Regions from separate parts of the Blastococcus sp. SYSU DS0828 genome, predicted to be linked through region 2. Evidence: predicted binding sites of a transcription regulator. Region 2 holds the regulator's gene; the other holds the start of a gene.

Region 1 (7,065 bases), on a different contig from region 2:
CACCCGCGGCTGGACCACCCAGCTCCGCGGCCGCGACCCCGCCACGTTCCGGGACCACGTCCTGGGCCGGGTGGCCTGGGCGGCGTCGGTGGACCCGGCGTCCGGGGCGCGGCTGCGCGCGCTGGCCGAGCGCATCGACTGGAGCTGACCGCCGACGGCTCGGGCCGACCCGGGACGTAGCCTCGCGGGCGCCATGTCATCAGCCGGGCTGCCCACGCCTCCCCTCCGGGACCGGGCCGACGCCTGCCCCGGCGCGCTGCAGACCCACTCCGCCGCCGACGGGGAGCTCGCGCGGGTGCGGGTCCCCGGTGGACTGCTGGTGGGCGACCAGCTGCGCGTCCTCGGCGCGGCCGCCGTCGAGCTCGGGGACGGCGCGCTGGAGCTCACCAGCCGCGGCAACGTGCAGCTGCGGGGCCTGCGCCCCGGATCGGCCGGCGAGCTCGGCGGCCGGCTGGCGGCGGCCGGGCTGCTGCCCAGCGACAGCCACGAGACGGCCCGCAACCTGTTGGGCAGCGTGTTGAGCGGGCGGACCGGGGGTCTGCTCGACGCCCGGCCCTGGGTGCGCGACTTCGACGCCGGGCTGTGCGCCGACCCGTCGCTCGCCGCGCTGCCGGGACGGTTCCTGGCCACGTTCGACGACGGCCGGGGCGACGTCGCCGCGCTCGGCGGGGACGTCGGCCTGTTCGCGCTCGCCCCCGACGCCGTCGCGCTGACCCTCGCCGGCGCCGACTCCGGCCTGCGCGCCGGTCCGGCGGACGCCGTCGACCTCGCGCTGGCGGCCACCCGGGCATTCCTCGACGAGCGCGCCGCCCAGGGCGGAACGGCCTGGCGGCTGGCCGAACTCGCCGACGGGCCGGCACGGGTGGCGGCGCGGCTGGACGCCCCGGCCGGGGAGCGGGTCGAGGTGCCGGCCCAGCCGCGGATCCGCCCGATCGGTGCGGTGCGGCAGGACGACGGCCGCACGGCCCTCGCCGCGGTGGTCCCCCTGGGCCGGCTGACCGCCGCCCAGGTGTCGCTGCTCGCCGACGTCGCGGCAGAGGTGCAGCTGACCCCGTGGCGCGGGGTCGTCGCGCCCGACCTGGCCGACGGGTCGGCGGCCAGGTCGCTGGCCGACGCCGGGCTGGTGCTCGACCCCACGAGCCCGTGGACGCGCGTGACCGCTTGCGCGGGACTGCCCGGGTGCGCGAAGTCCCTGGCCGACGTGCGGTCGGACGCGACCGCTGCCGTGATCACCGGATCCCTCCCGGCGGACGGGGCGCGGCAGCACTGGGCCGGGTGCGAGCGGCGCTGCGGCCGGCCCGGCGGCGCAGTGGTGGACGTGGTCGCGACCGGCGCCGGCTACCGGGTCGAGGGCAGCGGCCACCCCGGCTGAGGCCGGCTCGCTCCGGCAGGGGTGACGGACAGCAGCCCACGATGCTGAACCCGGGGCTGGGGCGTGCGCCCTGTTACCGGTAGTCGCTCAGCAATGCGCGGAGCACGCGGACGACGTCGGCCAAGACGTCATCGAGGTCGGTGAGGTCCCGCCACTCGTGCCGGACCAGCCGGCGTCGCCACCAGCGGCCGCGGACCTGGTCGACCGCGATGTCCTCGTCGAGCCCGTCGAACCACACCTCGATCGGCTCGCCTGCCGTCCTGGGCTCGATCGTCGTGCCCCAGCCGTAGACGGCCTCCCGCCGGTTCCCGGACTGCCAGAAGCGTCGTGGTGCCGGTACGACACGGTGCCCTCGTGGTCACGCAGCACTGACTCGACGGTCGCGCGCAAGGCCACCTGCTGGGCGGGCGGCTCCGGAGCGGGGAAGTCGGGCACGGCGCGACGCTAGCCCGGAGCCGGGCCGGAGGACGCACGTGGCGGGTCGGGCCATGCGAGAGCGGGCACCCGCCGCAGTGAACTGCCGAGCACCACGACCCACCGCTGTCCACGCTGTGCTGAAATCTGTGGACAGGCTTCTGACCTGCAGTTTCGGGTTGCCGAGGCCGGCCCGCCCGGCTAGTATTCGTACGTGTGTTCGACCGCTGCGGGTGATGCGCTGGACCGGTTGACGGCCGCGCTGGACGACCTGGCGGCCGAGGACCTGGCCGGCCGGTTCGGCCCGCAGCTGCTCGACCGGCTGCGGCCGCTGCTGGTGGCGCAGAACCGGCTCGCCGCGGAAGTCACCCGCACCGTGCGGGAGTGCGGGGTCACCTCCGCCGCCGAGCACGACGGGCAGCGGACGATGGCCTCCTGGCTGCGCGGACATGCCCGGCTGTCGTCGGCCGCGGCGTCCCGGGTGGTGCGCTCCGGGCGGGCGCTGCCCGAGCTACCGGCGGTGCGAGCCGCGTTCGCCGCGGGTGCGATCACGGCGGAAGCGGTCGCGGTGATAGCCCCGGTCGCCGCACCGGTGAACGTGGCCGCCGCGCAGGCGCACGACGTGGACCTCGCCGGAGTCGACGCAACCCTGGCCGAGGTCGCCGCGAGTCGCCCGCACGCCGAACTCCGCCAGGTCGTGGACCACTACCTGGCCCGGCTCGACCCCGACGGCCCCGAGCCCGACCCCACCGAGGGCCGGTCACTGGTGTTCGTCACCCACGCCGATGGCCGCGTCGGGTTCCGCGGCGAGCTCGACGCCGTCGGCGGGGAGAAGTTCCAGGCCGCGATCGAGTCGATCGTGCAGGCCTCCCGCCCCGCCGGGGACAGCCGCACCCGCGCCCAGCAGTCCGCCGACGCCCTGGTCCAGCTGGCCGACAACCAGCTCGCCTCCGGCGCCCTGCCGGTCCTGCGCACCGTGAAGCCGCACGTCATCGTCCGGATCGACCTCACCGACCTGGTCGACCCCGCCACCGGACCGGGCGCGGCCACCACCGGGCTCGGCGCCACCATCTCCGCCGCCCGCGCCCGCTGGCTGGCCTGTGACGGCAACGTCTCCCGCATCGTCATCGGCCCCGACGGCGAGCTCCTGGACCTGGGCCGCCGGCACCGGGTCGTCCCGCCGGCCCTGCGCCGCGCGGTCGAGTACCGCGACCGGGGATGCGTGTTCGCCGGCTGCGACGCCCCCGCCCACTGGTGCGACGTCCACCACCTCGTGCACTGGGCCGACGGCGGAGAGACCTCGCTGGAGAACTCCGGGCTGTTGTGCGAACGCCACCACACCAAGGTCCACCACGGATTCCGCATCGAACGAGATACCGCCGGCCGATGGCACACCTACCGGCCCGACGGCACCGAGATCCTGATCTTCCCCCGCATCACCGGCCAACCCGAACACTCGCGCACCGGCTGAGCCACCGACGCACGACGAACCCTCCCCGGGTCCTGGGAGGGGTTCGTCGGCCTGCTCAAGCACGCAGCACAGCGGTGGGCTGGGACCGCCCGCCGTTCCCCGGAGCAGGTGGCCCGAGCGCGGGACGTAGCCTCCTGCCCGATGTACGACTACGAGAAGGACGGCGCCGAGATCTACCGGCGCTCGTTCGCCACCATCCGCGCCGAGGCGAACCTCGCGAACCTGCCCGCCGACGTCGCCCAGGTGGCGGTGCGGATGATCCACGCCTGCGGGCAGGTGGACCTCGTCGACGATATCGCCCACTCCCCCGACGTCGTGCAGCGCGCCCGCGAGGCGCTGAACGCCGGCGCACCGGTGCTCTGCGACGCGCAGATGGTGGCCAGCGGCATCACCCGGCGGCGGCTGCCGAAGGACAACGACGTCATCTGCACCCTGAACGACCCGCGGACCCCCGGGCTCGCCGCCGAGCTGGGCACCACCCGCACCGCCGCGGCGCTGGAGCTGTGGCGCGACCGGCTCGACGGCGCGGTCGTCGCGATCGGCAACGCCCCCACCGCGCTGTTCCATCTGCTCGAGATGGTGGCCGCCGGTGCCCCGCGCCCCGCCGCCGTGCTCGGCATCCCTGTCGGGTTCATCGGCGCCGCCGAGTCCAAGGACGCCCTGGCGGAGTCCGACCTGGAGTTCCTGGTGGTCCGGGGCCGGCGCGGCGGCAGCGCGATCACCGCGGCCGCCATCAACGCGATCGCGAGCACCGCCGAATGAGCGGACAGACGACCGGCCGGCTCTACGGGGTGGGGCTGGGCCCCGGCGACCCCGAGCTCGTCACGGTCAAGGCCGCCCGGCTGATCGGCGCCGCCGACGTCGTCGCCTTCCACGCCGCGCGGCACGGCCGGTCGGTGGCCCGCGGCCTGGCCGAGCCCTACCTGCGCGAAGGGCAGATCGAGGAGCTGCTGGTCTACCCGGTCACCACCGAGACCACCGACCACCCGGGCGGCTACCAGGGCGCGATCGACGAGTTCTACGAGGCCGCCGCTGCGCGGCTGGCCGCCCACCTGGACGCCGGCCGCGACGTCGTCGTCCTCGCCGAGGGCGACCCGCTCTTCTACGGCTCCTACATGCACATGCACAAGCGGCTGGCGCACCGCTACCCGACCGAGGTCGTCCCCGGGGTGACCAGCGTGAGCGGCGCGGCCGCCGCGGTCGGCCGGCCCCTGGTGGAGCGCGACGAGGTGCTCACGGTGCTCCCCGGCACGCTGCCGGCCGACGAGCTCGCCGCCCGGCTGGCCGGCACCGACTCGGCGGCGGTGATGAAGCTCGGCCGCACCTTCCCGCAGGTGCGGGAGGCGTTCGAGCGGGCCGGCGTGCTCGACCGGGCGCTCTACGTCGAGCGGGCCACCACCGACCGTCAGCGGTGCCTGCCGCTCGCCGAGGTCAACCCGGCGAGCGTCCCGTACTTCTCCCTCGCCCTGCTGCCCAGCCCGCTCACGCCGCAGGTCACGGAGCCGGCCCAGCCCTCCGGCGAGGCGGCCACGCACGGAGAGGTCGTCGTCGTCGGCCTCGGTCCGGGCGCGCGGAGCTGGACGACCCCGGAGGCCGCCGAGGCGCTCGCCGCCGCCGACGACCTCGTCGGCTACGGCCCCTACCTCGACCGGGTCGCGGCCAACCCGCGCCAGACCCGGCACCCCAGCGACAACCGCGTCGAGGCCGACCGTGCCGCGCACGCGCTGACGCTGGCCCGGGAGGGGCGGCGGGTCGCGGTCGTCTCCAGTGGAGACCCGGGCGTCTTCGCCATGGCCGCCGCCGTGCTCGAGGTGGCCGAGCGCCCCGAGTTCGCCGGTGTCCCGGTGCGGGTCGTCCCCGGCCTCACCGCCGCCCAGGCGGTCGCCTCCCGGGTGGGGGCCCCGCTGGGGCACGACTTCTGCGTGCTGTCGCTCTCCGACGTCCTCAAGCCCTGGGAGGTGATCACCGATCGGCTGCGCCACGCCGCCGCCGCCGACCTGGTCATCGCCCTCTACAACCCGCGCTCGAAGCACCGCCCGCACCAGCTCGGCGAAGCGCTGCGGGTGCTGCTGGAGGTGCGCCCGCCGGAGACCGTGGTGGTCGTGGGGCGGGACGTCGGCGGGCCGGAGGAGAGCCTCCGGGTCACCACCCTGGGCGCGCTGGACCCCGCGACCGTGGACATGCGCTGCCTGGTGCTGATCGGCTCCTCGCAGACCCGCGTCACCGCCTCCGGCGCGGTCTACACCTCCCGCCGCTACCCGGGCTGACACGCCGGGGCGGGGAATGCCCGCGCGATCGTTGCCCTTTCCCACCGTCGTGGCACCCCCGACGCTCAGCAGAGCCCCCGCGTTCTGGACCACCGCCGGCCTGCTGCTGCTCGTCCTCGCGGCCTCGGGGGTGCCCACGCCGCTGTACCGCGTCTACCAGGAGCAGTTCGGCTTCGGGCCCGGCATGCTCACGACGGTCTTCGGCATCTACGCCCTCGCCCTGCTGGCCGCCCTCCTCGTGGTGGGTGGCCTCTCCGACCACGTGGGCCGCCGGCCGGTGGTGGCCGGCGGGCTGCTGCTGCAGGCGGTCTCCATGGCCGTCTTCCTGACCGCCGACAGCGTCGGCTGGCTGCTCACCGCCCGGGTGCTGCAGGGCCTGTCCATGGGCGCGCTCACCGGAACCCTCGGCGCCCTGCTGCTCGACACCCAGCGCCCGGCCCGCCCGCTGGGCCCGCTGGTCAACAGCGCCGGGCCCGGCATCGGGCTGTCGCTGGGGGCCGTGGGCGCCGGCCTGGTCGTGGAGTACGTCGCCTCGCCCACGCGCTGGGTCTTCGCCGTCCTGACCGGGGTGCTGCTCCTCGCCGCCGCGCTGGTGCCGCTGCTGCCCGAGACCTCCCCCCGCGCACCGGGAGCGCTGCGCTCGCTGCGGCCGACGGTGCGCGTGCCCGCACCCCAGCGCCCGGCGTTCCTCACCGCGCTCCCGGCCATCGTCGCCGCGTGGGCGCTCGGCGGCCTGTACCTCTCCCTCGGCCCCTCGCTGGTCGCCTCGGTCTTCGGCATCGAGGACCACCTGGTCGGCAGCCTGCTGGTGCTGGCCATGCAGGGCACCGCGGCGCTCGGCGCCGTCCTGGGCCGCGACCTCGCACCGGAGCGCGCCATGGTCGCGGGCGCCTCCGTGTTCGCCGTCGGGGTGACCGGCACGATCGCCGCCCTGCTGACCGGGCAGGTCGTCGTGCTCTTCGGCTCCGCCGTCGTCTCCGGCCTCGGCTTCGGCCTGGCCTTCCTCGGCGCGGTCGCCACGGCCAGCGCCGGCGTGGCACCGGCCGAGCGCGCCGGACTCCTGTCGAGCGTCTTCGTCGTCGGCTACCTGAGCTTCAGCGTCCCGGCCGTGGCCGCCGGGGCCGCCGCCGGGGCGTTCGGCCTGGCACCGGTCACCGAGGTCTACGCCGCCGTCCTGGTCGTCCTGGCGCTGGCCGCGGTCGCCGGTGTGCGGCTGCGCCGCCGGGCGACCCCACCCGACCGGACGCCGGACGCCGCGGAGTCGCTGCCCGCCTGAGCCGGGTCGGCGGTACGTCGGATCAGGTCGTGCGCGACCGAACCCATTCCCGGGCCGCCTCCACGGTGTCGGCCACCGCGACCCCCGGCGGCAGCGGCGGGCGGCGCACCAGCACGACCGGCACCCCCAGCTCGCGAGCGGCGGTCAGCTTGGCGGCGGTCATCCCGCCCCCGCTGTCCTTGGTGACGACGACCTCCACGGCGTGCGCCCGCATCAGCGCGATCTCGTCCGCGACGGTGAACGGCCCGCGGGCGAGCACCACCGT
Region 2 (7,065 bases):
CGAGCGGCTGGATGCCGCCATGGTGCGGCGGCTGTGCGAGCGCCGGGCCGGCCTGGGGGGCGACGGCGTGCTGCGGCTGGTGCGCAGCGCCCACGTGCCCGACGCTCCCGCCGTGCTGGGGGAGCACCTGCCCCGGTGCGAGTGGTTCATGGACCACCGCAACGCCGACGGCTCCTACGCCGAGATGTGCGGCAACGGCATCCGGCTGTTCCTGCACGCGCTGATCAGCGAGGGGCTCGTCGACCGCGCTGCCTGCGCCGACGGCCTGCTCGTCGGCACCCGGGGCGGGCCACGCCGGGTGGGCGCCGGTGCCGACGGCGGCTACTGGGTCGACATGGGCCCCGCCCGCCCGTTCGGCGAGGGCGAGGCGCTGCTCGACGGCCGGGCATTCGCCGGTCTCGCCGTCAGCATGGGCAACCCCCACCTGGCCTGCCTGACCGACGTGCCCGTCGAGCAGCTGGACCTGACCGGTACCCCGGCGTTCGACGAGGGGCTGTTCCCGGAGGGCGTCAACGTCGAGTTGGTGAACGTCCTGGAGCCGGGTGCCCACGTGCGGCTGCGGGTCAGCGAGCGCGGGGTGGGCGAGACGCGGTCGTGCGGCACCGGCGCCTGCGCCGCGGCCTACGCGGCCCTGCGTGCCGCGGGCGCCGACGAGGGCACGGTCGTCGTCGACGTCCCCGGGGGCCGCCTGTCGGTGCAGGTGACCCCCGGGACGACGGTCCTCAGCGGTCCGGCCGTGCTGGTGTCGGCCGGCACGCTGTGCCCGGAGTGGCTCCGGGCCTGAGGCGTCAGCGGCGGTCGTCGTCGGGCGGCAGCGGGACCATCGCGTCGTCGTCGCCGGTGGCCGGAGGGGTGGGTGGCGCCCCCCGGCCGCTGTCCTGGTCGGCGCCGGCACCCATCGGGTTGCGCGGCGGGCCGCCGATGCCCTCGGGGTCCCGGCCCGGGTCGTCCAGCTCGCTGTTCGAACCCAGCCGGCTCGATCCGCTCTCGCTCATCGGTTCCTCCTCCGTGCGTCGCGTTCGTCGCGCTGGCCCTACCCCTGCCGCCGGTCGGGATGCATCCGGGGCGTCGATGCGTTGTACCGGGCGATGACAACTCAGGTGCTTTCCATGCAGGACCGTGCCACGCTGGAGACGATGACGACCGCCCCCGACGCCCTGCCCCTCGACGAGCAGGCCGACCTCGACACCCGCTCCGCGCCCACCGGGCGGTGGGCCGAGGCCGACGACACCACCGGCTCCTACGCGCTCGAGGCGCGCGGCGCCCTGCGCCGGGTGGCCGGTCTCTCCACCGAGCTCGCCGACGTCACCGAGGTCGAGTACCGGCAGCTGCGACTCGAGCGCGTCGTGCTCGTCGGCGTCTGGACCGAGGGCACCCAGGCCGACGCCGACCGCTCGCTGGCCGAGCTGGCCGCCCTGGCCGAGACGGCGGGCTCGCAGGTGCTCGAGGCGGTCAGCCAGCGGCGCGACAAGCCCGACGCTGCCACCTACGTCGGCTCGGGCAAGGCCAACGAGATCCGCGACATCGTCGCCGCCACCGGCGCCGACACCGTCATCTGTGACGGTGAGCTCACCCCCGGCCAGCTCAACCAGCTGGAGAAGGTGCTCAAGGTCAAGGTCGTCGACCGGACGGCGCTGATCCTCGACATCTTCGCCCAGCACGCGACGAGCCGGGAGGGCAAGGCCCAGGTCGAGCTCGCCCAGATGCAGTACATGCTGCCGCGGCTGCGCGGTTGGGGTGAGTCGATGTCCCGGCAGGCCGGTGGCCGGGTCGCCGGCGGTGGCGGCATCGGTACCCGCGGACCGGGTGAGACGAAGATCGAGACCGACCGCCGGCGCATCCGCGCCCGGGTGAGCAAGCTGCGCCGGGAGATCGCCGGCATGGCGACCGCCCGCGCCACCCAGCGGGCGAGCCGGGGACGCAACGCCGTGCCGAGCGTGGCGATCGCCGGGTACACCAATGCGGGCAAGTCAAGCCTGCTCAACCAGCTCACCGGCGCCGGCGTGCTGGTGGAGAACGCGCTGTTCGCCACCCTCGACCCGACGGTGCGCCGGGCGCAGTCGCCGGACGGCCGGGAGTACACGCTCACCGACACCGTCGGCTTCGTGCGCCACCTGCCGCACCAGCTGGTGGACGCGTTCCGCTCCACGCTGGAGGAGGTCGCCGCGGCGGACCTGCTGCTGCACGTGGTCGACGGCTCCGACCCCGATCCGCTCGGCCAGATCGACGCCGTCCACGTCGTGCTGAGCGAGATCGACGCGGCCGCCGTGCCGGAGGTCATCGTCGTCAACAAGGTCGACGCGATGAGCGAGGAGGACATCCTCACCCTCCGCCAGGCCCTGCCGGGCGCGGTCTGGGTCTCGGCCCGCACCGGCGTCGGCATCGACGCCCTCCGCAAGCTGGTGGCCGAGCGGCTGCCGCACCCCGACGTCGAGGTCGACGTGCTCGTGCCCTACGAGCGCGGTGATCTCGTGGCCCGGGTGCACCGGGACGGCGAGGTGCTCGGCGAGCGGCACGAGGACGGCGGCACACGGCTCACCGCGCGGGTGGACGGCGCCCTCGCCGCGGTGCTCGAGGAGTTCGCGGTCCCGGTGGGCTGAGCTGGGGCGGTCGATCGGCTCGGATCACGATCCGGTCACGGGCCGGTACGGTGGCGGCGTGACCAGGGGCGCGGTGCGGGTGGCCGAGTCACCGCGCGCCGCCCCCGTGGTCCCGCCCGGCCGGCCGCCGTGGTGGCTGGTCGCCGTGGCGCTGCTGGTCGGCGTCCTCATCACCGCCGACCTGCTCCGCCACGGGCCGTCGGAGCGGATGGACCTCCGGGTGTCGGAGATCGTCAGCGACTGGGGCCTGAGGGACACGCCGGGCTACCCGGCGGTGTGGGTGGTCACGCAGCTCGGCGGGCGCGTGACCATCCTCGTCGTCCTCGCCGGCCTGGTCGGCTACCTGCTGTGGCGGCGCGGCACCTGGATGCCGGCCCTCCGCGTGCTGCTGGCGCTCGGGGTGCTGACCGCCGGGGTGTACGCGATCAAGCACGGGATCGGGCGGACGGCGCCGGCGTTCCCGGGCTCCTACTTCTTCCACGCCGACGGCGCCTCGTTCCCCTCCGGTCACGTCGCCAACGCAGTGCTCATGTGGGGGGTGGCCCGCTGGCAGGCGGTCGAGTACGGGCTCCCGCCGGCGGTACAGCGGACCTTCTGGTGGCTGAGCGTCGTCGGGCCGGTCGCCACTGGCGCGGCGATGGTGTCGCTGGACTTCCACTGGGTCACCGACGCGGTCGTGGGCGCCGCCGTCGGGATCGTCCTCCTGGGCGTGGTTCATGCACTGGACGCGATGGTTCTGTCACGCTTGGTACGTGCCCGAGCAGGCCAAGCGAGTTCCTAGCCGCGCCCGGCGGCGTCGGCTCGTCGTCGCGAGCGCCCTGACCGGCGCCCTGGCCGTGCTCGTCCCCGGGTCCGCGTCGGCGGAGGAGCCGGCGCCGGAGGTCCGGTGCGCCATCACGGACCCCCGACTCGCCGAGCTGTCCGGCCTGGTGGTGGTAGGAGAGCAGATGCTCGCCCTCAACGACGGCGGTGACCGGGTCGAAGTCCTCGGGCTCGATGCCGCCTGTGCGGTGGTCGACGTGCAGGCCGGGGCCGCGGACCCCTTCGACCCCGAAGACCTCGGCGTCGGCTCGGACGGGAGCGTCTGGATCGCCGACACCGGTGACAACGGCACGAGCCGTGCCACCGTCGCGCTGCATGTCCTCCGGCCCGACGGCGCGGCAGCGCTGCATCGGCTGACCTACCCCGACGGCGCGCACGACGCCGAGGCGCTGCTCCTGGCCCCGGACGGGACGCCGTACCTCGTGACCAAGGAAGTGCTCGGCTCCAGCGGGGTCTACCGGCCCGCCGCCGCGCTCGTCGACGGCGGCACTGTGCCGATGGAGCGGGTGGGCACGGTCAACGTCACCCTCACCGGAACCCCGGGTGGCCCCGTGGGTCGTGCGGGGCAGTTGCTGATCACCGGAGGTGCCGTTGCCGGCGACGGGAGCGCACTGGCGCTGCGCACCTACACGGACGCCTACGTGTGGCCGCTGTCCGGTTCGGACGTGCCCGGTGCGCTGGCCGGCGAACCGGTGCGGGTGGCGCTCCCCGAGTCGCCGCAGGGCGAGGCCGTCAGCTTCTCCGCCGACAACCGGGCGCTCGTGGTCGCGAGCGAGGGCCTGCCCAGCGCCGTCACCGTGGTTCCCCTGCCCGCCGCGACCGCCGCCGCGAGGCCGACTCCCGCGGAGGACCCGCTGCCGTCCTTCGCGGAACTCACCCGCTCGGACCGCTCGCCGATCGCCTCGGCGCTGATCGCCGCCGTCGTCGCCACTCTCGTGGTCTGGGTGGGCGGGAAACTGCGCCGCCGGACCTGACCCTCAGACCCGGCGCAGGACCGACACCACCCGCCCGAGGATCGTCGCCTCGTCTCCGGGGATCGGTTCGTAGGCCGGGTTGTGCGGCAGCAGCCACACGTGACCGTCCCGGCGCTTGTAGGTCTTCACCGTCGCCTCGCCGTCGATCATCGCCGCCACGATCTCCCCGTTCTCGGCGGTCGGCTGCTGGCGGACGACGACCCAGTCGCCGTCGCAGATGGCGGCCTCGATCATCGAGTCACCGGCCACCTTCAGCATGAAGACCGTCCCCTCGCCGACCAGCTCGCGCGGCAGCGGGAAGATGTCCTCCACCGCCTGCTCGGCGAGCACCGGCCCGCCGGCGGCGATCCGGCCGACGAGCGGGACGTAGGCGGGCGCGGCGGCCTGCACCCCGTCGTCGACCACGGGTCGCTCGACGGCCGCGGTGGTGGTCCGGCCGGCATCGCCGGGCAGGCGCACGTCCAGGGCGCGCGGCCGGTTGGGGTCGCGCCGCAGCCAGCCCTTCTTCTGCAGTACCGAGAGCTGGTGCGCGACCGAGGATGCCGAGGACAGTCCGACGGCCTCGCCGATCTCCCGCACCGAAGGGGGGTAGCCCCGTCGGTCGATCGAGTCGCGAATCACCTCGAGGACCCGCCGCTGCCGCTGGGTCAGCCCGTCCCCGTCGGCCGCGCGGTCGGGAAAGGCCCGCACCGACGCGGACCCGTCCGCCGTGCCCGCGGCGCCGCCCCGGTTGCCGGACGTCCTGCTCGAGTCCGCCACGTCTCCTCCTCGCCGGCTGCCCGCGCAGCTCTCGACCCTCGTCGTCGGAGGAACCGTAGCGCCGATCGCCGGCCACTTCAAACAGGTGTTCGAAACTTTCCGTGTCGGGTCACATCTGTCGGCCGCATCCGGTAGACATCGGACAGGCGTTCGAATCGAACACACGTTCGGGTCCGGCGACGTGCCGGCCAGAGGGGCTGAACAGATGACGAGCAGCACGGCATTGCGGGTCCGTGGAGAGGTGCCGGTCGGCCCGGCGGAGCGGCGTGCCGTTCGGCCACCCGCCCGGCACCTCCGGGTGCTCCCGCCGCCTCGCTCCTACGCGGAGACGCTCGACCCCGGGTCCGCTGCGCCTCTCCGGGCGGCGGGTCCCCCGAGGGCGGAGGCGGGGCGCCCACCCGGCCCGGGTCGTCCGGCGCAGCCGCCGCTCCGCCTGACGGCGCGCGGCCGCCGCCTGGTGGTGGTCCTCGCCCTCCTCCTCGCCGTGGGCACGATCGCCCTCGGTGACGCCGTCCTCGGGCAGGAGGGTGGCGGGTTGGCGCTCATGGGGACGACGAAGGTGGTCGTCGAGCCGGGCGACACGCTCTGGTCGATCGCCGGATCGGCCGCCGACGGGCGCGACGTCCGGGACGTCGTCGTCGACATCCGGCAGTTGAACGGGCTCGACACCGCAGCCATCACGCCTGGTCAGGTCCTTCTCCTGCCCTGACGCCTCGCGGACTCGCCCGAGAGCGCCTCGCGGCAAGGTGTTCACAACGCGGCTCGGCGACTTCGTCAACCCTCAGTACAGGCACGTTCACCGTGCGTGCTGGTCGGCCACCTACGGTACGTCCGTGTCCAGCGTCATGGAGAACCGCGCCGCCGTGTTCACCACTCGTCCCCAGGCCGTCGAGGTCCACCAGGCGGGTGCCTGGAGTGCGGGGGAGCTGTTGGGGTGGCGACACGACGACTCCGGCGCGTGCCAGATGTGGGTGCGGGTCGTCACCGGAGGCGAAGAGCAGGCGCTCTGGATCGACCTGGGGGATGTGCGGCTTCCGGAGTCGCCGGTCGTCGAGGTGTCCCCGGTGACGCAGGCGATGCCCGCCTCCCCGTCCGCGGCACCGCTCCGGGACGGTCCGTCGACCGATGTCGAGGCGACCGCCAGCCTGCCGCTGCTGCGCGACCGCTGTGAGCCGCGGACCGGTGCCCAGCGGCCGGGCGGTCGCCGGCGCGCGCCGGAGAGCGACCCCGTGCAGGCCGCGCCGGCGTCCTCGGTGCCGGTGCCTCCTCCGGGTCGGCACCGCGCTCCGGCCACCGAGTCCGGCCCGGTCGTGGGCCGGCACCGCGCCGCCGACACCGACCTCTTCCCGGCCGTCGTCGAGAGCGCGCCGGACGCGCAGTCCCCGACCCGTGAGGACCGACCGCGGGGCGGTGGCTGGTCGGTGCCCGCGGCCCGCTCCGCGAGCACGGTCGAGACCCGCTCCACGGCGAGCGGCTGGACCCCGCCGGCCGACGTCGACCAGGATCTCCTGACCCGCCCGATGCGGTTGAGTGACCAGATCCCGCACTCGCGGCGGCCCCGGGTGGGCGGCGCGGTCAGCGTCTGATCGTCGTTCGGCGGCCCTCGCCGCGTCGACCCCGCGGGGGTGCTCGGCGCCGCCGTCGCGTGCCCGCCGGGTCGCCCTTGGCCGGGTGCGGACCGCCCAGTTCGCCGATCGGTGTGCGGCCGGCGCGTGGTTCTGCGGGTCGGAACCGCGCATGAGCGCACAACCTTGCCGGGGCGAGCGTCCCCGGGTCGTTCCTGCGGTGTGTCGCCGCGCTCGGCACCCTCTCCGGGGAGCGTCGGGCACGGAGTTCGGCGCGTCGTCGCGGCGTGTCCTGTGACAGCTGGGGACCGCTGTTCCGCCTGCGCACCGCAGTGTCGGGGCGGA

Evidence for each region. Region 2 encodes LexA, which represses DNA repair genes until DNA is damaged. Its sites were predicted from a motif close to TCGAACANNTGTTCGA; they were not measured.
Region 1: the regulator LexA is predicted to act here: its motif matches at 1,995-2,010, upstream of ACI79Q_RS01520 (DUF222 domain-containing protein).

Annotation. Positions count from the first base shown of each region.
Region 1 covers NZ_JBJHAK010000001.1:321,408-328,472, forward strand. Annotated here, with positions in the region: gene ACI79Q_RS01505 (reverse transcriptase family protein) at 1-148, shown strand, start outside; gene ACI79Q_RS01510 (precorrin-3B synthase) at 194-1,372, shown strand; gene ACI79Q_RS01515 (hypothetical protein) at 1,446-1,610, opposite strand; gene ACI79Q_RS01520 (DUF222 domain-containing protein) at 2,028-3,257, shown strand; gene ACI79Q_RS01525 (precorrin-8X methylmutase) at 3,399-4,019, shown strand; gene ACI79Q_RS01530 (precorrin-2 C(20)-methyltransferase) at 4,016-5,524, shown strand; gene ACI79Q_RS01535 (MFS transporter) at 5,574-6,800, shown strand; gene ACI79Q_RS01540 (cobalt-precorrin-6A reductase) at 6,823-7,065, opposite strand, start outside.
Region 2 covers NZ_JBJHAK010000004.1:189,661-196,725, reverse strand. Annotated here, with positions in the region: gene dapF (diaminopimelate epimerase) at 1-784, shown strand, start outside; gene ACI79Q_RS05010 (hypothetical protein) at 789-995, opposite strand; gene hflX (GTPase HflX) at 1,110-2,600, shown strand; gene ACI79Q_RS05000 (phosphatase PAP2 family protein) at 2,659-3,381, shown strand; gene ACI79Q_RS04995 (hypothetical protein) at 3,353-4,396, shown strand; gene lexA (transcriptional repressor LexA) at 4,400-5,155, opposite strand; gene ACI79Q_RS04985 (LysM peptidoglycan-binding domain-containing protein) at 5,616-5,864, shown strand; gene ACI79Q_RS04980 (hypothetical protein) at 5,989-6,741, shown strand.